DNA from 2 places in the Faecalitalea cylindroides genome. Region 2 is predicted to be linked to the other one. Evidence: a T-box and tRNA genes for the amino acid it is inferred to sense, from the RefSeq annotation. Region 2 holds a T-box; the other holds one or more tRNA genes.
What was found. The T-box of region 2 lies ahead of lysS (lysine--tRNA ligase). A T-box ahead of a tRNA ligase gene usually reads a tRNA of that ligase, here a tRNA-Lys.
Positions count from the first base shown of each region.

Region 1: it encodes a tRNA-Lys, which carries the amino acid that the T-box ahead of lysS (lysine--tRNA ligase) is inferred to sense. The anticodon was not compared.

Region 1 covers NZ_JAQLXG010000005.1:25,516-36,850, forward strand. Annotated here, with positions in the region: gene murG (undecaprenyldiphospho-muramoylpentapeptide beta-N-acetylglucosaminyltransferase) at 1-59, shown strand, start outside; gene murB (UDP-N-acetylmuramate dehydrogenase) at 75-974, shown strand; gene PND65_RS04120 (FtsQ-type POTRA domain-containing protein) at 968-1,978, shown strand; gene PND65_RS04125 (Asp23/Gls24 family envelope stress response protein) at 2,035-2,394, shown strand; gene PND65_RS04130 (DAK2 domain-containing protein) at 2,404-4,032, shown strand; gene murI (glutamate racemase) at 4,525-5,298, shown strand; gene PND65_RS04140 (aminopeptidase) at 5,295-6,671, shown strand; gene PND65_RS04145 (Cof-type HAD-IIB family hydrolase) at 6,686-7,507, shown strand; gene thyA (thymidylate synthase) at 7,507-8,379, shown strand; gene PND65_RS04155 (dihydrofolate reductase) at 8,388-8,870, shown strand; gene PND65_RS04160 (patatin-like phospholipase family protein) at 8,941-9,777, shown strand; tRNA gene PND65_RS04165 (tRNA-Lys) at 9,881-9,956, shown strand; gene PND65_RS04170 (hypothetical protein) at 10,076-11,335, shown strand, end outside.
Region 2 covers NZ_JAQLXG010000003.1:100,891-112,225, forward strand. Annotated here, with positions in the region: gene PND65_RS02910 (MurR/RpiR family transcriptional regulator) at 1-437, shown strand, start outside; gene PND65_RS02915 (C-GCAxxG-C-C family (seleno)protein) at 561-986, opposite strand; gene PND65_RS02920 (6-phospho-beta-glucosidase) at 988-2,379, opposite strand; gene PND65_RS02925 (cyclophilin-like fold protein) at 2,539-3,024, opposite strand; gene PND65_RS02930 (biotin transporter BioY) at 3,073-3,600, opposite strand; gene lysS (lysine--tRNA ligase) at 3,707-5,656, opposite strand; T-box leader at 5,701-5,911, opposite strand; gene PND65_RS02940 (L-threonylcarbamoyladenylate synthase) at 5,953-6,564, opposite strand; gene mnmE (tRNA uridine-5-carboxymethylaminomethyl(34) synthesis GTPase MnmE) at 6,637-7,968, shown strand; gene PND65_RS02950 (hypothetical protein) at 7,992-8,378, opposite strand; gene PND65_RS02955 (hypothetical protein) at 8,453-9,091, opposite strand; gene PND65_RS02960 (hypothetical protein) at 9,142-9,465, opposite strand; gene PND65_RS02965 (BlaI/MecI/CopY family transcriptional regulator) at 9,664-10,029, shown strand; gene PND65_RS02970 (M56 family metallopeptidase) at 10,039-11,172, shown strand; gene PND65_RS02975 (HAD family hydrolase) at 11,280-11,335, opposite strand, start outside.

The sequences.
Region 1 (11,335 bases), on a different contig from region 2:
GAAAGCCTGATGCAGCTTATGACATCATCGATGAAATGGTAAAATTGATCAAAGAATAAATAAAGGGGAATTATATGTCTGTTTTAACACGATTAAAAGTATATGGAAAAGTATTGGAAAATGAACCAATGAAGAAACATACAACATACCACATTGGTGGAAATGTTGCTTATTATATAACACCACACAACGAAACGGCTTTGATGTGTATCCTGGATATATTACAGGATGAAAAAATTCCGTATCATGTAACTGGAAGAGGTTCAAATATCTTATGTGATGATACTGATTTTGATGGTGCGATCATTAATTTGGACGGTACATTAAACGATTACTATTTTGAACCGGATGGAACTCTAGTAGCTCAGGCAGGATGTTCAATTATCAATTTATCTGTGGAAGCTATGAAACGTTCTTTATCCGGGTTGGAATTTGCCTCTGGAATACCTGGTTCTGTAGGTGGTGGTCTATATATGAATGCAGGAGCTTATAGATCAAATCTTTCAAGTTTATTGATTGATGTTTGTGTATTAAAGGATGGACGTATTGAATGGATCAAAAAGGAAGATTTAGATTATGGATATAGACACTCTGCTTTTCAAGAACATAAAGATTGGACAATATTAGCTGGCCGCTTTAAACTTGAAAAAGCTGAACATAATGATATTCGAGATCTGATGGACTCAAGAAGAAAACGAAGAATGGATTCACAACCTCTGAATATGCCTTGTGCCGGAAGTGTGTTCAGAAATCCGGAAACGATCCCGGCATGGAAATTGATCGAAGAGATGGGATTAAGAGGGCATCAAATAGGTGGCGCTCAAGTCAGTACAAAGCATTGTAACTTTATTGTCAATGCGACTGGAGATGCTACAGCTTCCGATGTTCGTGCCTTGATCACAATGATCCAAGCCAAGGCAAAAGAACTGTATGATATTGATCTGATTCCAGAAGTGGAGCAGATGCATTGGTAAGAAAACAAAAAAAATCTAAAAAGAAACGTTCATTTTCAAATAGAACGTGTATCATCTTAAGCAGTATTGTTTTTGTTTTGGCTAGTTTGGTTGTTTATTATTTTTCATTTGATTCTAGGACACATGTTTTAAGCTCGAGCGGAAATTATTATTATACTGATAAACAGATTTATCAGATCGCTGATGTTAGTACGGATACCAGATTATGGCTAACACCTGGTTTTTTGATTGAGAATCGATTTGAAAGCAATCCTTTGATTGCCGATGCTACGGTACACAAATCACAAAACAAGATATCGTTTGAAATTGAAGAGAAGGTGGTCATCGGTTATTATGTACAGGACAATAAGAATTACTTGTTGACTATAGATAATGAATCGATTGAATTAGATACAAAGTATTTAAAAACGATTGTACATTTTCCACTTTTATCAGATTTTAACGAATCACAACGTAAAGAAATTGCGAAGCAGTTTAAGAAAAACGCAAAATCACTGTCTCGTTCTGTTATAGAAAAAATTGCGGAAATGGTCCCATTTCAAACTTCGTATGATGACAATATGATCAAGATGACAATGCAGGATGGTAACATTGTTTATACAAGTATGGATTCTTTAGTCATGATGGCAAATTATCAGGCGATGTTAACAGAACTTCATGGTCAGAATGCGTGTTTATTATTAGATGCACAACATTCAGCTATAGATAAGATCGACTGTGCTGATATAGGTAGTTTGATTGATGGCAGAACGAATGCCAAAGATGAAGCAAAAGAAGAAGATCAAAACCAAAATACAGAAGAAAATCAACAGGAAACGGCTGATACATCACAAGAGATAACGGAAAATACCCAAAGTGTATATGATCAAGCCACAGACTGGACAATCAATAATGATCTAGGACTTGAATATTCAGCTAGTTTAGATGTTTATCGTGATCCTAATACAGGTTTACTGTATCGTTGGAATGCAGAGACAGCTTCTTATGATCAGATTGTTGAATAAGTTTGTTTTCATTGAATAGTTGCGATATAATTAGTTAATAACAGGAGGATTTTAATATGCCTATAAATAAATCAACCGAGTATGGTAATATCAGTATTTCTCTTGATGCGATCTCAAGTCTAGCTGGTGGAACGATCACAGAATGCTATGGTGTTGTCGGAATGGCATCACAGAAAGCAGTTCGTGATGGTTGGGCCGAATTATTAAAAAAAGAAAATTATGCTAAAGGCGTAGTTGTCCGTCAGGATGCAGAAGGCCTTGTTTTGGATCTTTACATCATTGCTTTACATGGCATTAAGCTACATGAAGTTGTTTATGAAGCACAGAAACGTGTTAAGTATGTTTTGGAAAAAACACTAGAAGTAAAATGTTCTCAGGTAAATATCTTCGTCCAGGGCGTAAGAGTATTGAAGTAGGTGAATCACATGGAGAGAATAAGTGGAAAGTTATTTAAAGATATGTTGGCTTCAGGTATGAATAATCTTACCAATCATTCGGCTGAAGTCGATTCTTTAAACGTATTCCCGGTACCGGATGGTGATACCGGAACAAATATGTCTTTGACTTTTTCTAGCGGAGTCAATGATGCAATCAAAGTAGAGGAAGATCATGTTGGCAAGGTGGCCAAAGTTTTATCTCGAGGATTATTGATGGGGGCTAGAGGAAACTCTGGTGTTATTACTTCACAAATTTTTAGAGGCTTTTTTCAATCTGTTGAACATCTAGAAGACATGGATGCTTTACAGCTTGCTCAAGCCTTGGTGAATGGATCTAGAGTTGCTTATCGAGCTGTTATGCGTCCGGTTGAAGGAACGATCTTAACGGTAGTCAGAGAAGCAGCAGATTATACATATGCTTATACTGTGACAGAAGAAATCACAGACTGCATCAAAGTTATGGAGAAAATGGTGCTTGAAGCAAATGAATCGCTTCTTAGAACACCGGAACTTTTACCAGTTCTTGCTGAAGTTGGTGTTGTTGATAGTGGAGGTAAAGGGCTTTGTATTATTTTGGAAGGCTTTTTGTCTGCAATGAAAGGTGAAGTGATTGCTCCATCGAATGATGCTTCCTCATATGATAGTGCTCAAACAAAAATTGAAGGGGGAGAAGAGGAATTTGGATTCTGTACGGAATTTATCCTTCATCTAACACCAACAGGAATTAAGCACTTTTCTGAAGAAGATTTCAAAAACGAATTAGCTACGATTGGAAATTCAATCGTTTGTGTACAAGATGATGATCTAGTTAAAGTTCATGTCCACACTTTAGAACCTCAGACAGCCATTAAAATGGGAAAACGTCGTGGTCGTTTCATGAAATTAAAAATTGAAAATATGCAGGAACAGCATGACAACATCTTAGAAAAAGAACAGGAAGAAGAAGTTGTTGCAGAGCATAAAAAATATGCAATCATCACTGTTGCTCCAGGCAAAGGTATCGATGCGATGTTTAAAGAATTAAGAGCGGATATCGTTGTCGGCGGAGGCCAAACAATGAACCCTAGTACAGAAGATTTTGTATCGGCTATTGGAAAAGTAAATGCAGATCACATTATTATTCTTCCAAATAACTCAAATATTGTTCTTGCGGCAAATCAGGCATGTCAAGTTTGTGAAGACAAGGATATTCATGTGCTTCCAACAAAGACGATTCCTCAAGGATTAAGTGCATGTATCATGTTCAATCCTGAAGTAGACATTGAAGATAACTTAGCCGAAATGCAGGAAGCTATCGATCATGTTAAATCCGGAGAAGTTACGTATGCTATTAAAGATACAACATACGAAGGTTTGGAAATCAAGAAAGATGAATATATGGGCATCTTTGGAAAAGCCATCGTTGTATCGGATCCAGATATGATGGCTTCAACAAAAGCTTTGTTAGACAAAATGTTAGATGAGGATTCTGAACTTGTAACATTAATTTATGGTGATACAGCAACACTGGAACAAGCTGAAGAGATTGCCGAATATATCGAAGATACTTCCGATGCTGAAGTAGAAATCCATGAAGGGAATCAACCGGTTTATTCTTTCATCATCGGTGTTGAATAGTAAAAAGTGCTTGTAGAAGCACTTTTTTTCTTTTTCTTATAAGAAATTCCATTATTGTGACCAACTTTTCCACTTGACTTGTAAGTAAGAATTTCTATGTTATTATATGAGTGTAAAAAGAAACAGGTTATAACATAGATAAAAAAATCTATGTAATATCCATAAAATTCTTGAACAAGGTAGAAGAAAGACAAAAATAAGAAAATCCTGAATAATGAGGATAAAATCTCAAGAAGAAGTATTAACTTCATGAAAGAGAAGATAGCGACTCAAATTAGAGGAGGAAGAAAAAACCTTTAAGAGAAAGTCTTCTAGAAAAGATGATAAAGGTAAATAGTTCAAGAAATTATGGAATATAACAAAGAAAAGAACTGGTGCAAAACTTATCATAATGAAAAAATAAGTTTTGAAAAGCCAGTTCTTTTCATGTATATAGCTAGAAATAATATATAAATAAGGGTATAATTTACAAAGTCAGGAGTTGATATATCTATGGATTTTTCCAGTAAGATCGGCGTTTTTGATTCAGGTCTAGGTGGTATCAGTGTTTTGCATACGATACATGATTTAATGCCAAAGGAAGATCTGATCTATTTTGGTGACAGTCTTCATAATCCATATGGAACAAAATCTAAGGAAGAGATTACAGAACGTTGTATTGAAATCTGCGATTTTTTTATGGCACAAGATGTAAAAGCCATTGTCATTGCATGCAATACGGCAACGAGTGCCTGTGTGAACTTATTAAGGGATAAATATCCAATTGATATTATCGGTATGGAGCCGGCTTTAAAAGTCGCTTGTGAAAAAGGTGAACATCAAAAAATAGCCGTTTGGGCAACAAATCTTACATTAAAAGAAAAAAAGTTTGCCCGTCTAATGGAACGCTTTGAAGATGAACATACGATTTACAAGATTCCTTGTCCAAAATTGGTTGAACTAGTTGAAACTGAAAAACTGCAGAATACTGATTTAGTATATGCAGCATTGCATGAGTATTTACATCAGACACAAGGAGAAGAAATTGACAGTATTGTTTTAGGATGTACACATTTTGTCTTTTATAAAGAGCGCCTACAGGATATGCTGCCTTCATCTATTCAGCTGATTGACGGAAACTATGGCACAGCACATCATCTAAAAGATATATTGACTCATAAAAATCTTTTGAATGATTCGACTGGTACGATCGAGTGGCATAATACAGATGCCGATAAGATCAATCTATCTAAAAGATTATTAAAGCAATTGGAGGGTACATTATGAAAAATGCATGGACTACATATGATGAAACTCAGTTGAAAGAAGTTATGAGCTTATCAGATGACTATATGACATTTTTAAGCAAAGGAAAAACGGAACGAAAATGTGTTTCTTTGATCTTGGAAGAAGCTAAAAAACATGGATATAAAGATATTAACGAGATCATTAAAAATAAAGAATCTTTAAAACCTCAAGATAAAGTATACATGAATATGATGAATAAATCGGTTGCCTTGATGCATATTGGTAATAGACCCATAGAAGAGGGAATGAACATTTTAGGTGCACATATTGACTCACCGAGGTTGGATCTTAAACAAAATCCTTTATATGAAGATGGAGAAATTGCATATTTTGATACGCACTATTATGGTGGTGTAAAGAAATATCAATGGGTAACGATTCCTTTAGCTATTTATGGAGTAGTTTGTTTAAAAGATGGATCGACTATTGAAATTGAAGTCGGTGATAAGGAAGAAGATCCAGTTTTTGTGATTAGTGATCTTTTGGTTCATCTAAGTGCAGATCAAATGCAGAAAAAAGCTTCTGAGGTGATCGAAGGAGAGAACTTAAATGTTACGGTTGGTTCCATTCCTTTAAATGAAGAAGAAAAAGAACCAGTAAAAGCAAACATTCTTAAATTATTAAAGAATAAATATGGCTTTGAAGAAGAAGACTTCATCAGTGCTGAACTTGAAGTTGTACCGAGTGGTAAAGCTCGTTCATGTGGTTTTGATGAATCCATGATCTTAGGTTATGGGCATGATGATCGTATCTGTGCTTATACATCATTAAGAGCTCAATTAGAAGCTATAGACCTTGAAAGAACAGGAGTATGTCTTCTTGTAGATAAAGAGGAAGTAGGCTCTAATGGAGCTACTGGTATGAAATCAAAATTCTTTGAAAACTTTGTTGCCGAAGTTACGAATGCGATGAATTGTTACAACGAACTTGCACTAAAGCGTGCATTTATTAATTCAGATATGTTATCAAGCGATGTTTCTGCGGCACACGATCCAATTTACGCATCTGTCAGCAGTCCAAGAAATCAGGCTGAATTTGGAAAAGGATTGGTATTCAATAAATACACAGGTTCTAGAGGAAAGAGCGGATGTAATGATGCCAATGCTGAATATCTAGCACAATTAAGAGCAGTAATGGAAAAAGGTAATGTCATTTATCAAACGAGTGAACTTGGTAAGGTCGATCAAGGTGGAGGGGGAACAATTGCCTTCATCTTAGCTAATTATGGTATGCAGGTCATTGACTGCGGTATTGCCTTACACAATATGCATGCCCCATTTGAATTGGCTTCAAAAGCCGATATTTATGAAGCAAAGAAAGGGTATGCCGCTTTCTTAAAATACAATAAATAATAAGGAGAAATTTTATGAATACTGTAACTCTCGTTGCGACTGACTTAGATGGAACTTTCTTAAACAGTAAAAAGGAAGTATCTAAACTAAATCGCGAAGCGATTTCTGCTTTAAAACATAAAGGAATCTTATTTGGCATTGCCTCTGGAAGACCTGTAGAAACAGTACATGCAATGTTGGAAGATTGGAAAATCGAAGATAGTGTCAGCTTCATTATGGGTATGAACGGCGGTGTCATATACGATATTCGTCGTCGTACAAAGGAAGAGTTTCACTTATTAGATGGTAAGATCATCTTGGATATCATCAACTTTTATAAAGATATGGATGTTATTTTCCATGTCTTAGTAGGTGATATTCGCTATACTAGTAAATCAACTGAAGAAACAAGAGCACATGCTAAACTGTTTGGAGAAACAGAAATAGAAGTCGATATGGAGTCTTTCTTAAAAGATCGTACTGTCAACAAACTAATCATTTATTGTGATCCAGCATATATGCCAAAAGTTGTAGAACGTTCTAAATCATTTAAGAGAGATGACTGTGTTGGATTTAATACTGCAAATAATTTGTTTGAGTATTGTGATCCAGCCATCAATAAAGGATATGGAATTAAAAAACTTTGTAAGCACTTTGGAGTGAATCTTGAAAACTGCGTTGCCTTTGGTGATGAGGCTAACGACATTCAGATGCTTGACTATGTTGGAATGGGTGTATGTATGAAAAATGGATGTCAGGGAGCAAAAGATGTCGCAAATTATGTCAGTGAATACACCAATGATGAAGATGCATTAGGGCATTTCTTATTTGATCATGTACTTAAGGAGGACAAATAATGTCTGCTTGGGATAAGATTTATTGTCAACTTTGCGAAAATATTTTGACCAATGGTGTACAGGTAGCCAATCGTACAGGTATTGATACGATTAAATTACCAAGTGCTCATTTTCAATTAAATGTTGGAGAAGAATTTCCAATCTTGACCACAAAACAGCTGTTTATTCGTCAAGCGGTCCTTGAGATGTTATGGATCTATCAAGCACAGTCAAATGATGTTCGATGGCTTCAGGAACGCAATGTGCATATATGGGATCTTTGGCAAATTGATGAAAACGGAGATTGGCGTGATGAAAAAACAGGAGAAGTACTTAAACATTTTGATCCTAAATTTGCCAATACGATTGGAACTGCTTATGGATATATCGTTAAGAGATTTAAATTGATGGATCGTTTGATTGATTCATTAAAAAATAATGTAAATGATCGAAGAAGAGTGATTTCCTTATGGCAGGATGAATATTTGGATACAGCTGTTTTACCTAGTTGTGTTTGGTCGAGTGAATGGGATGTGACAAATGGTACATTAAATGCATGGGTGCATCAAAGAAGTTGTGATGTTCCTTTAGGATTGCCATTCAATGTAACACAGTATGCAGTATTATTGAAAATGTTGGCACAAGTCACAGGATTAAAAGCAGGTACGATTGACTGGTCCATCAAAGATGCTCATATTTATGTGAATCAGGTTGATGGAATCAAAGAACAGCTGGAACGTTTTCATACAAAAGGTGATCTAAAAGCACCGGAATTATGGTTAAACCCTGAAATTAAAGATTTCTATGATTTTGATTCTTCTAAAGATATTAAAGATATTAAATTAATAGGGTATGAACATATGGGAAAAATTAAATTTCCATTAGCTCAATAGGAGATTTTATGAAACTAACAATGATCGCTGCAATTGGAAAAAATCGCGAATTAGGGAAAAATAATGATTTAATCTGGCATTTACCTACAGATCTTAAATTTTTTAGAGAACAAACAAAAGGACATACGATCATAATGGGTAGAAAAACTTTTGAATCTTTGCCCGGTATGTTGCCTAAAAGACATCATATTGTTATTTCTAGAAGTAATCCAGATTTGGATCAGCAAGTAGAAATATTCAGTGATATCAATGCTTTTATGGAAGCTTATCAAGATAAGGATGAGGAAATATTTGTGATTGGCGGGGCTCAGATTTATAGTCAAATGTTACCTTTTGCGTCAAAGTTGATCTTGACAGAAATCGATCAATCTTATGATGCAGATGTTTTTTTCCCAGAGTTTGATAAATCAGAATATCATCGAAGCGTTATTAATGATATCTTTGAAAATGATATACATTATCAACATGTAGTATATGAACGTATAAATTAAGGAAAGAAAGCTTTCCTTAATTTTTTTTGTAAAACTTAACATTTATGAAAAAAGCGTTATAATACTTTGTATGAAAATTGGAATTATTGATGTAGGCGGTGGAATGCGCGATATATTTGGAGCCGGTGTATTTGATGCATGCCTAGAAAACAACATTACATTTGATTTAGGAATCGGTGTTTCGGCTGGAAGTGCAAATTTAGCAGGTTTTATGGCAAAACAGAAAGGAAGGAGCAAGCGATTTTATACAGAGTATGCATTCAGAAAAGAATATATGTCATTTAAAAACCTAGTTAAAAAAGGAAATTATGTAGACCTTGATTATATATGCTCAGGTTTAAGCAATGCAAATGGGGAAGATCCAATTGATTATAGTACTTTTTCTTCAAACCCGATGCAATTAGAAGTTGTTAGTACAGAAGCAGAGACTGGAAATGCTGTGTATTTTTCTAAAAAAGATATGCCTGTTAACTGTTATGACATATTAAAGGCTAGCAGCTGTCTACCTGTTCTTTGTAGGCCATATCCAATCGATGGAGAAGTTTATTTCGATGGTGGTATGTCGGATCCTATTCCTTTACAAAGAGCTTTAGATAAGGGATGCGACAAGATCGTTTTGATCTTAACTCGACCTAAGACATGGATGCGTGATCCTAAAAAAGATCTAGTCCCGGCAAAATTACTGGAACATTCTTATCCAGAATCATCAAAGAAACTGATGAACCGAGCTTATCTTTATAACGAACAGTTGGCTACAGCTTTAGAACTTGAAAGAAGTGGAAAAGTTTGTATTGTATCACCAGAACATATTGAGAATATGAAAACTTTAAATAAAGATAAAGAACAATTAGAGTCCTTATATGATCAAGGATATAAATTGATAGAGGATATAAAAAAGTTTATTTAAATGTAAGATCTCATAGGATATTCCTATGAGATTTTAATTGAATGGTACAAAAACTCTTGTTTCCGTCTTGAAAATATGCTAATATTATTAAGCACTGATTGATGGACTCTTAGCTCAGTTGGCAGAGCAACTGACTCTTAATCAGTGGGTCTAGGGTTCGAATCCCTAAGAGTCCACCATTTTTTGTCCAAGAGCCTTTGAATAAAGGCTTTTTTCTTTTATTATGAAAATCATAGAAACTTACTTTTAATTTTTTAAAGCGATTGATATAATATTTCCAAGTGGGAGGAACTTACGAATGTCTGAAAACAAGGGGAAAACAGATCAAAATTCAGTGTCGAAAGAAGAAATAGATGATTTTGCTCAGGCACTTTTAGATAGAAAAACAGAAATGGCATTATTTAAAGATATGCCTAAAGAAGAAAAAACACAGGATGTAAGTCAAAGAAAGCAAGCAGAACGCCAACTTTCCAGTGCTTTAGATATGCTTCGAAAAGAAAGAGGGCAGTTGCCGATTGAAGAAGAAGAAAGACGCTATACATTTCAACAGAGTCTAGATGATTCTAATTTTGAAGAGGAAGAAGATTTTACAACTTATTCTTTAGGAAAAGATGACTTGATGAATGCTTCTTTGAAAAATGTTCATGATGCCTTAGATGGTGATGTTGAAGTTGAAAATAAACCTATTCAAGAAGAAAGTACAAAAGAAGAAGCTGTAAAAGAACCAAAGAAGAAAAAAGAAAAGTTAAAAAAAGTGGATCCAAACCGAAAGAAAAAGATCATTGCGATCATTGCATGCGTCGTTGTGGTACTTGGATTAATGGGAGCTTATGCTTATAAGATTTACATATATGATCCACAGAATGTGGCAACAGAGGCCCAACTGGCTTCTTATGATAAATTAGTTGCCTATGCGGATGAATGGGATATGATGTCTGATGCGGAAAAATCGGAAATCTTGGATCTTAAGGAAGATTATGATTCGTTATTGGATAAACAAAAAACAGAAATAAATAGTTATTTTAAAGAACAGACAGGTCAAACTTTCAATGCGCTTTATAAAGAATTAAAAGCTTTGAATGATGAGCAGGAAGATGAACAAAATCCTGATTATCAGGAAATTGTGGCTTATTTGACAAACTGGAGTTCAAAAACCGATGATGAAAAGATGAATGTTGTCAATCTAAAAACAAAATATGATGGTCTCACAAGTAGTTTGCAAAAAAAGATTGATGACTTAAGTCGTGAACAGACACAAAAATCTTTCGGCGCTTTGTATACTGAATATCAGCAGTTACAACAACAGCAGCAACAAGAAGCTGAGGCAGCTCAACAAGCTGCAAATAATGCGCAGATTGCATATTATCAATCTTTGATAGATCAATATAATGCAAGCTTACAGGAATACACAGCTTATGCATCTACTCTTCAACAAGATCTAGAATATGCACAATCTACAGGACAGGATACTACAGAAATCCAGTCACAAATTGATACAAACAATCAGCTAATTTCTCAAGCGCAAAGCACGATTGCTTATTATCAACAGTTGATTAAC
Region 2 (11,335 bases):
ATGCACATAATATGAACATTGCAAAAAACTTCCAAGATAAAATGTTAACCATTGGCAAAATGGTTAACTGTCCAGAATCATTCTATGAACAAAGGCTTCATGCATTAGCCAGTAATAAAAATCACATTGCTTTGATCCTCTCTTATTCAGCCAAAGCCTCTTTTATTTTACCTATCCTACAAAAACTAAATGAAAAAAATACTCCTTGTATTTTAGTTTCCGGATACCAAAACAATCCGTTCCCACAATATATTTGTGAACATCTAGGCATGAGCAACTGTGAAGAATTACAAGACAGAATCGTTCAATATTCCAGTCATATAGCTCTTCAATATGTTATGGATATTTTATTTGGCTGTATCTATAACCAAGATCGTTCAACAAATAAAAAATATGTTTTAAATGCAATGGATTATATGGACGATAGGAAGTTATAAATTTAAACATTTTGCTTATTTATCACCTTTTCTTCACACACAAGCACATAAAAAATGGATCCCATCATATGGAATCCATTTTTTTGTATAGTTTCATTATTCAGTTTACTTAACAGTTCTTTTTTATGACTCTAACTCATATTCTTTTTTTATCTCAGCAATCGTTGATTCTAGAGCCATCCCGGCCTTCTGTATGGTATACAGACAATGTAGATTCGGATCATATGAATGAGGTCGAATATTTTTACATTCAGTATCGCCTAAATCTTCTGTAAAGTTACGTACACAAAGTTGAATAGCTTTTCTAAATTCTGAGAGTTGATCATGAGCCTTCTCTTTAATGAATAATTTAGACAAAACAGCAACACATCCAATCAAAGCACCACATGTTTTACCTGAATACATACCACTTCCAAAACCCGCTAACATTTTCATACTGTCTTTGTCTAGATTAAGCGAATATACATCGTTAGCCGCATGAATTATCGTTTCAGAACAATTATATTTCTTTTTCTTGTAATAATATAAAATTTGTTCCTGAAGATTCATTTTATTTGCCTTCTTTTACTAAGTCGAAAACAACTTTGTCACGAATTGTTACACCATTCATTTTAAGCTTTTCAATCTTATCTTTAAATTGTGGTAAATATTTTTCATGAGCAATCAATAACTCGTCCAAGACTTCTTTAGCATTTTTTCCAGATGGAATCAAAGGGTTCAAAATAAACGCCTCTAAAGCCAAACCATAATTTCCGGTAATAGCTGCTTCGATCGTGCATTCTTCCATAGCTTTCATACATTGAAGCCATCCTCTTTGTGCACTTGGCAATTTTCCCCATGCTATTGGCATTGGGCCTTTTGCAGTAATGACTGAGCTGATTTCAACCACACAATCTTCTGGTAATTCAGGAACAGCTCCTCGATTCTTTGTGCTTACAACCATATGTGTTTTCTTATCATTGTATATGGAATTGATACATTCACATGCAGCATCACTATAATATGCACCGCCACGAAGACTCAATTCTTCTGGCTTTGTATCTAAATCTGGATCTTCATAAAGTTTGAATAGTCGCTCTTCCGTTTCCTTGACTTGTTGACCACGAGTCCCTATGGTTTTATATTCTTCTAAACTATGCTCCAGCATTTCTTGTGATCGATAGTAATACCGATGATATCCGCAAGGAATCATCTGCATCTGTTCAACCTGTTCCTTAAAGAAAGGAACATTGGCAATATTAGCCGGTAATCCAATATCTTTTCCCTCAAACATAGCATCAATAACCTTTTGTGTGATATTTTTTCCTTGTTTATCATAGACTTTATGCCAATGAAAATGATTGATACCAACAAACTGGTAAACCAGCTCTTTAGCATCATATCCAATTGCGATAGGTTCTTTCATCATTGCGATTACTGGTACATTGCATAACCCTACAACTTTATCCCATTTTCCATATTTAACAACTGCCTCTGTAATCATCCCGCTTGGATTCGTGAAATTAATCAACCAAGCATTTGGACAAAGCTCTTTCATATCTTCTACGATATCCAAAATAACAGGAATAGTACGAAAAGCTTTGAAAATACCCCCTGCTCCATTTGTTTCTTGGCCTAACATTCCATAATAAGAAGGAATGCGTTCATCTTTGATACGTGCTTCTAAGAATCCTACACGAAATTGAGTTGTGACAAAATCTGCATTTGTCAAAGCTTCTCTTCGGTTCAATGTTGTGTAAATTTTAACATCATATCCGGCTTTTTCCCACATACGACGAGCCATAGCTGCATCAATTTCAACTTTATCTTTTCCATTTTCTACATCAACCAACCAAATTTCACGAACAGGCAATTCATGATAACGTTTAATAAATCCATCCATAAGTTCTGGCGTATAACTACTTCCTCCGCCGATTGTAACAATTTTAATTCCATCTTTCATTAGGTTGTCCTCCTTTTTGCATCTTCAAAGTAAACCTTAATTTAATGAAAGACAAGACGATTTAAACATTCTGAAACTTTGTTTATAAAAACAAGAGAAAAATTAAATATATTTTGAAACTTTTTGAAACTTATATTTCGTTTTAAATCGGACTATAGGTTATTCAACTTTTTCCTCCAAAGAAAGTGTAATTGTTACATCCCCATTCCCTAATGCTTCCTGCCATCCGGATAAATTGTTTATATGTCCGATTTGAGTATAATTCCATGTATTAGATCCATAAAACAAAACAATTTGATTTCCTTGATAAAGCATAATATCTCCCGGCTGTGTCGTTATTTGTTGATTATTTGTAGGTAAATTTGTTCCCAAAGCGCCTACTTTTTCAAAGCCTGCATAATCACTCATTTTAATAGTAATACCCGTTTCTTTTAACATTTCAACCAATACATCTACTGCTTCATTATCTTTTAATGTTGCGATAAAATTTCTATCTCCTACTTTAACATTCATCTGCATCTTATTTTCATTCTCCCTATTTGATTCATTTGTGAATTCTTCATTTTGTAAGTTTATACTTTCCTTTGAATTACCAGATAAGATTTGTTGCTTGCTGCAACCTATAAACAAAATACATGTTTTCATAAAAACCATTTATTCTTTTTTATTACTTCTACAATAGATAAAAAAGTATCAAGGTAAATGTGATCTTAATCTTCTTCCTATGCTATAGGCTAAAATGATTTTAATTAAATCCGGAATAATAAAAGGAAATACACAAACCGATAAAACACTTCTAACTGAAAGAATGTTTTGATTTTGCAAGCTCACATTTAAAAACCAATACGTTCCAAAACTATAACAAAGACATAATCCTATAACTGAACAAAGAATAAAAAGTTTTGAATTATTTATCCAATATTTTTCTGTCAACCATAGAAAAAGTGAACTCCATAAAAAACCAAGAATATATCCACCAGTCAGATTCATCAAAGCACCTATTCCACCTCTAAATCCTGAAAAAACGGGTAATCCAATCGCTCCAGCTATAATATAGACAAATACATATATAGTTCCCTTTTTCCCACCAAAAACAAGGCATATAAGAAACATAGCAAGCGTCTGTAATGTAAATGGAATCGTAAAAGGTATTGATATCCATGAACATATCGCCAATAAAGCAATACTTAATCCGCCATAAGCAATTTCTCTAGTTTTCATATTTAATATTTTAAGTGATTAAAACTTGTTTTTTCAAGCATTTATTTTGATTATCAAAATAAAAAGCACTCAGAACATTCTGAGTACTTTTATTAAGTTTTAATTATTAGTACAATTTAGCTCCCGCAGGAATAGCATCATCTACCATCAAAAGGTTCAAACGTTCCTGGCCTTCTTCCTGATGAATTGCTGAAATGATCATGCCACAAGAATTAATTCCCATCATTTTTCTTGGTGGTAAATTGACGATTGCAATCAATGTTTTTCCAACTAGTTCTTCAGGTTCATAATAGTCATGGATACCGCTTAAGATCGTTCTATCTTCTCCTGTTCCATCATCCAAGATGAATTCTAATAACTTCTTGCTCTTTGGAACAGCACGACATTCTTTTACCTTTACAGCTCTAAAGTCTGATTTAGAGAATGTTTCAAAATCAACGAAATCTTTGAATAAAGGTTCAATTTCTACTTTTGAATAATCAATCGTTGGAATCTTGTTAACTACTTCTGAAGATGCAGGTGTACTTGTTTTAACAGGTGCCTCTATTTTTGTCTTGTTAGCTTTTTTAGAATCTTTTGTCAGCTTCATATGCGGGAACAATAAGACTTCACGAATTGTTCTCTGATCTGTCAACAACATCACAAAGCGGTCGATTCCAAGTCCTACACCACCAGTAGGAGGCATGCCGTATTCCAATGCTTCTACATAATCTGTATCGACTTCGTTGGCTTCATCATCTCCAAGTTCTCTTAGCTCCAACTGTTTTTCAAAGCGCTGTCTTTGATCGATTGGATCATTTAACTCAGAGAATGCATTCGCATATTCATGTCCACAGATGAATAATTCATAGCGATCGGCAAAACGAGGATCCTCTGCATTCTTTTTGGCAAGCGGCGAAATACTTGTAGGATGCCCATATACAAATGTAGGCTGAACAATTGTTTCTTCTACATATTTTTCAAAGAATAAGTTGATGATATGTCCAACAGAGTTATGGATTTTTTCGACTTCAATATCATGTTCTTTAGCAAGTGCTTTGGCTTCATCCAAAGTCATTTCTTTCCAGAAATCAACTCCGCAGGCTTCTTTGATCGCATCCACCATGTGAATTCGTTTAAATGGTGCTTTTAAAGATAGCTGTTGCCCTTGATATGTAATTTCTGTTGTATCTAATACTTCATTGGCAACAGAATCAAACAATCCTTCAATCAGATCCATCATACCATATAGATCACTATAGGCTACATAGGCTTCTACTGTTGTAAATTCAGGGTTATGCATTGCATCCATTCCTTCATTACGGAATAAACGTCCAATTTCATAAACACCTTCCAAACCACCAACGATCAAACGTTTTAATGGTAATTCTGTTGCTATTCGCATATAGAAATCCATATCTAAAGTATTGTGATGTGTCACAAATGGTCTAGCACTAGCCCCGCCTAAAATAGGCTGCAATACTGGTGTTTCCACTTCTACAAGACCTTGACCATCTAAATAATGTTGAATGGCACGAATAATTTTTGGTCGTGTTAAGGCAATATGTTTTGCCTCTGGATTCATGATTAAATCTACATAACGACGACGGTAACGCTCTTCTACATCAGTTAAACCATGGAATTTTTCTGGCAATGGTCTTAAAGATTTAGATAAGTGTGTATATACCTGCGCACGAACAGATAACTGGCCATGGTCCGTTTTCATGACCGTTCCTTCGATACCTACGATATCTCCAATGTCATTTTTCTTAAAGATTTCATATTGATCATCACCAATTACATCTTTACGTACATAAATCTGAATCTGTCCATCCACATCCTGGATATGCATGAAACCAGCTTTCCCCTGACGGCGTTTGGTCATGATGCGTCCTGCCACTTTTACGTGTACTTCTTTTTCCTGAAGTTCTTCTTTTGTGCAGTTTTCATACGCTTCAACGATTTTTCCAGAAGTTGTTGTGCGATCATAACGCTTTCCAAATGGATCGATTCCCATGTCTTGAAGATCCTGCATCTTCTGGCGACGCACTTTTTCCTGTTCAGTTAATTTTTCCATTTTCTTTATCCTTTCCTATACTCAATAAAAAAAAGAGCACTCGTCATAGGGACGAAATGCTCGTGTTACCACCCTAGTTTGTCTTCCAGATCACTCTAGAAAACCTCTGCCACTGTCAATTAACAGTGCTTCCTTTAATGCAGGAATTACATACAGCTCCAAGGTTTTATTCTCAAAGGTCCTGTGCTTTTTTCCACCAACCAAAAGCTCTCTGTAACATTATCCTAAGATACTCGTCCTTTTCATAGCCTTTATCCGCTAAGTATCGTACAAGACTAAAATAACTTTGTCAAATACTATTTTGATTTATTCTCAATCACACAAACTAACTCTTCTAATGATATTGGTCCTTCTCTTAAAATTTTTAGATCTTCTTTAGTACAATCCACAATCGTACTTGCCTGAAGTGCTCTACACTTTCCTAGTACGATCCCATCAATATTTGGTAACTGTTCTAAAACATCTTCATATTTTAGAGCTGTTGGCGCGCCAGATTGATTGGCACTAGTTACTAATAATGGAGTATCTAATTCATCGATCAAAGATAAGACAAATTCTTCATCTGGAATACGAATTGCAATTGTTTCAAGTCCATTATTATAGGATTTATCCAATCTTGGATCCACTGGAAGCACCAGTGTCAAAGCTCCGGGCAAAAAATATTTTGCGATCAACTTTGTTCTTTCATCAATTATGGCAATACCTTCTAATTGTTCCAGCTTTGATACCATCATAGGAATTGGTTTTGTCTCTGGACGATGTTTGGCATGTTTCAAATTATGCAATGCATCTAAATCACCATACATCACACCGACTCCATATACTGTATCGGTTGGAATTGCTATGATTTCATGATCTTTAAATGCTTTGGCAACTTCATGGATTTGATCTTGAGTATATTGTTTCATATGTTGTTCCCTTCTTACATTTCACGTGTATATATATTATACTATATTTACAAAAGAAAGAAGGAAAACACAATGTTTCAACATACAATTGCTGCCATCTCAACTGCATTACAGGATGGTGCTATTTCTATCATTCGCTTAAGTGGTGATGAAGCTATATCTATCGTTCAAAGCATATTTTCAAAAAACATATTAGATGCGAAAAGTCATACCATCCATTATGGATTTATTTTGGATGATAACAAACAACCTGTTGATGAAGTGCTTGTTTCAATCTTTAGAGCACCAAAAACATATACCCGAGAGGATATCATAGAAATCAATTGCCACGGCGGTACCTTTATCACTCGTAAGATCTTATCCATCGTATTAAGTCATGGAGCTATGCTGGCAAAACCCGGTGAATTTACACAAAGAGCTTTCTATCATGGAAGAATCGATTTATCCCAAGCTGAAGCCGTACAAGATATGATTGAAGCATCCAATGATACAGCCGCCAATATGGCGATTCGAGGTATCCGAGGCAGTATCAAAAAACTGCTGCAACCTCTAATCGATGATTTGATGGAAATCATTGCCAATATTGAAGTAAATATTGACTATCCAGAATATGATGATGTTGCCCAACTAACAACACACGATCTGCTACCAAAAACCAATGAATGGCTCACCAAGATTGATACCATTTTGAACCGTGTTCAAACAGGACAACTGTTGAAGAAAGGTATTGATACAGTCATTATTGGAAAGCCAAATGTCGGTAAGAGTTCATTATTGAATGCTTTATTAGAAGAAGATAAGGCAATTGTAACCGATATCGCCGGCACCACACGTGATATCGTGGAAGGACAGATCCATATTGGTTCCATACAGTTAAACCTGATCGATACAGCAGGAATTCGCGATGCCAAAGATAAGATAGAACAAATAGGAATTGAAAAAAGTCAGGAAAAATTAAAACAAGCCAAACTTGTTCTATTAGTCTTTGATGGCAGCAAGCCTTTAGATGAAGAAGATAAAAAATTACTTGAGCTTACAAATGATAAGATGCGTTTGATCATCTACAACAAAGAAGACCTGTCTCAAAACACAGACAAAGAAGGTATCTGGATCAGTGCCCAAAACAATGATATCCATTCCTTGATCGAAGCCTTGGAAAACATGTATCAAAACGACTTGTTAAAAGAAGAACCTCTTTTATCTAATGAAAGACAAATTGGTTTATTAAACCAAGCTAAGCAGGATATGATACGAGCAAAAGAGGCAATGGAAAATTTTATAGAACCGGATTTAATTGAAATTGATATTCAAATGGCACATGATCATTTAAAAGAAATCCTTGGTGAAGTTCATCGCGAAGATTTACTGGATACTTTATTCTCTAAATTTTGTCTAGGCAAATAAAATACCCGTTAACCATTTTTTGGTTATCGGGTTTCTTTTTGAATAATACTTATATCACTATTTTTTGTTAATTCAATTCGACCGCATAAATAATCATCAATCAATTCATATTTTGTTTTTTCCTTTGCCTGTTTGACAGTCATTTTAGTCAATTTTGCATCTTTATTTAGATTTAAAAAATCTTCTTTTAACTGATTGCTATCTACCGAAGTACTAAATAGATATCCACCATGATTTACTTGATAAACAATGTCATCATCTTCTAATTCACAAAACATATTTTCGATATATTCTTCTAAATCAATTTGATCATTCAAAAAGATAGAATCAATTTTATCATTTGCCTTTATTTGATAATTTGATACTCCGAAAAAAGCAATGCATAACATTATATAGATAATTCTTTTCATTTAATCAGCTCCTTATTCACTTGAAAAGGAAGAGAGCATTATAAAGTTTATGTTTTCTTCCTCTTTTAAATTCATCAAATATTCTGCACACGATAATACGAACCATTTACTGGATTAAAAGTATAGTACACATGAGATAATGTACCTTTGTTGATATAAGTTGGAGAACCATTATAAATAGTATCCCCTTGTAGACTACCATTTAACGTAGCATATGCCTGATCTAAACTTCCTACTCTTCCATCATCTCCATACCTTGTCCAAAGCAAATAATATCCACTACTAGGTTCAGGAGCAAACATGTAACCACTAAACCTCCATCCTGATCCACTAAACGCGCTCGATTTATACTCAGCACCCAAAGCTAGTACCCAACGTTGTGTAGGCGGTGAAGCCAATCTTGGCTGTATCGATGAATCCTCTGGATGAACTAATGAATTCACAACGTCTTGTTTAGCTTCTTCAACACTCATTGAGTTAGGATCCATAGCACTGTCATAAGTGGTAATGATTTCATCATAATCATCAACAGATGTAACGGTTGCTTTCCCAATTAAATATCCACCATCTGATGTTTTTAATATTTTCTGTGATGCATCAATATTTTCAAACATATTGTCCGCAATTTCTACTGCTTTTTCTTCAGTCATTCTATCTCGCTCTGTTGCATGAACAGATAATGTTGGAACTAAAAGAATAGCTGCTAGAAACACACTTAATAATCTTTTAAATAAAATCTTCTTCTAATAATCACTCTCTTTCTTCATTCTGTTAATAATTGTCCAGTTTTTGCGCGTTCAATCAGTTCCATCTTTGCCTGTGATACCGTTTTTGAATTAGGATCTTCTTCACTATTGTATTTTATTTTAGATCCATCTTCAGTTATTAAAGTAGCCTCTCCAATTAAATAACCGCCTTTTGGCAATTCCAAAACTTTCTTCGTATCTTCCACATCTGAAAAAACATTATTGACATAAAAATCAAACCCCTGATTGTTACTACCGTTTTCATTTGCCATTAAATGCATCGTTGGAATTAATAGCATACCTGATAATAACACTATACCAGTAATCGTAATTCGTTTCATATAGCGCCTCCTTTTCTATTTCTGATATGTAATTTGTCAGGCTTTCATAACGAATTATGAAAATAAAGGAAATATTATGATTACGTAATCTTCAATTTTATTATATATCGATTTCTATTTTTAGCAATCTTTTTTTTTATATATTTTATTTGCTTAATATATTATCAATTGTTATTATATATTCAAAGGAGTGATTATATGCTTTTAGATAAATTAACTAAGAGAGAGAATTTAGTAATGAGCATTTTATGGAACAACAATAATTCCTTATCGGCAGCCGAAATCAAAGAGCTTTGTGAAGAAGAAATAAGTATTTATACTGTGCAACAAGTCCTTCAAAGATTATTAAAAAAAGGCTATATTAAAGTAGCTGAAATTGTTCAAAACAACAAATCTTTTATGAGAAAATATGTTCCAGTTTTAACTCAAACTAAGTACATTTCTAGTTTTATAAATAAAAAAACTAGTTTTGAATTAGCTAGTAACTACATTGAAACGACTAATGATATTCAAGAACTTAATGCATTGGAACAATTAATAAAACAAAAAAAAGAAGAATTATAGGGTATTAACATGCTATTAACTCCATCCTCTCTTTTAATTGCTCTATGTCTAAGCACAGTTTTGATTTTATTTCTAAATTTTTCACTAAAAAACCATCTCTTTACATTGAAAACTTTAGAAGTCTTAATAATCATAATCATTTTAACAATGTACTTTCCGCTTGAATTTGTTTTTAATCAATCAATCATTGCACCAAGTATTATGAATCCAATTCATAATGCCCTCAAAGCCGATTTAAATAATATTATTTCCAAAACATCCATTTTCTTATTCATATATTTCATTGGTTTAATATATAAGCTCATTATTTTTATTAAAGAAAATATTTTTATTCAAAGAAAATTTAAAATCCTTGTGCAGAATTCCCACAAACATCTTGTCTCTCATTTTTTACCAAATTCTAAAAAAAACTATACCGTTTGTCTTTCAGAGTTTGTGAGCACTCCATCTCTCATAGGATTTAATAAGACAATTTTTATTCCTTCTATCACTTTCAATAAACAAGAATTATCAAACATCTTAGAACACGAAATTGCTCATATAAATCATCACGACATTTTTATAAAATTTATCATTAACATCCTAACTATTATTTACTGGTGGTTCTATCCTGTTTATATTTTTCAAAAAAACTCAAATCTCGTTTTAGAAATACGTATCGACCATTTTGTCACAAAAGATAAAAATAAAATATCAAAAATGAAATACGCACAAACTCTAATAGATGTACAAAGAAAGATATTAAACAATCATAACAAAGAAAATTGTATATACAACACAAATATCATTGATTCAAATATAAATGCATTGAAGTGCAGAATTCAATATTTAAGTCTTATTCAAAAACACAGTTTTATGCATATCGTTATAATGATCTTACTCATTGTTTCTTCTATAAGTGTCCATTGTATTTCATTAAAAAGCTTTTATTATCCTCCGGTAAAACGAGAATATTTCACAGAAAATAACATAAACGAACTCAATATATCATCCAGAATTTACGGACAAGTTTTAAACAACTCCTTATCTCCAACATCAAAAGAAGCGCAATGGATATATGTTTCTACTGAAGAACACATCTATAAACGTCTTTGGAATACAGAAACAGGTTGTTGGGAAAAGAATTGGCAATTTGTTTTATAATTCAACACACAAAAGAACCATAATAAAGAATAAATGATTTCTTTTTATAAAAAAGACCCACAATATTTGGATACACTCATATTGTGGTCTTTTTTGATATTGTCATTTTATTGAATTTCAGGCAAGCTCTTTGCCCATTCTAATAAATCTTTTAAACTTCCCA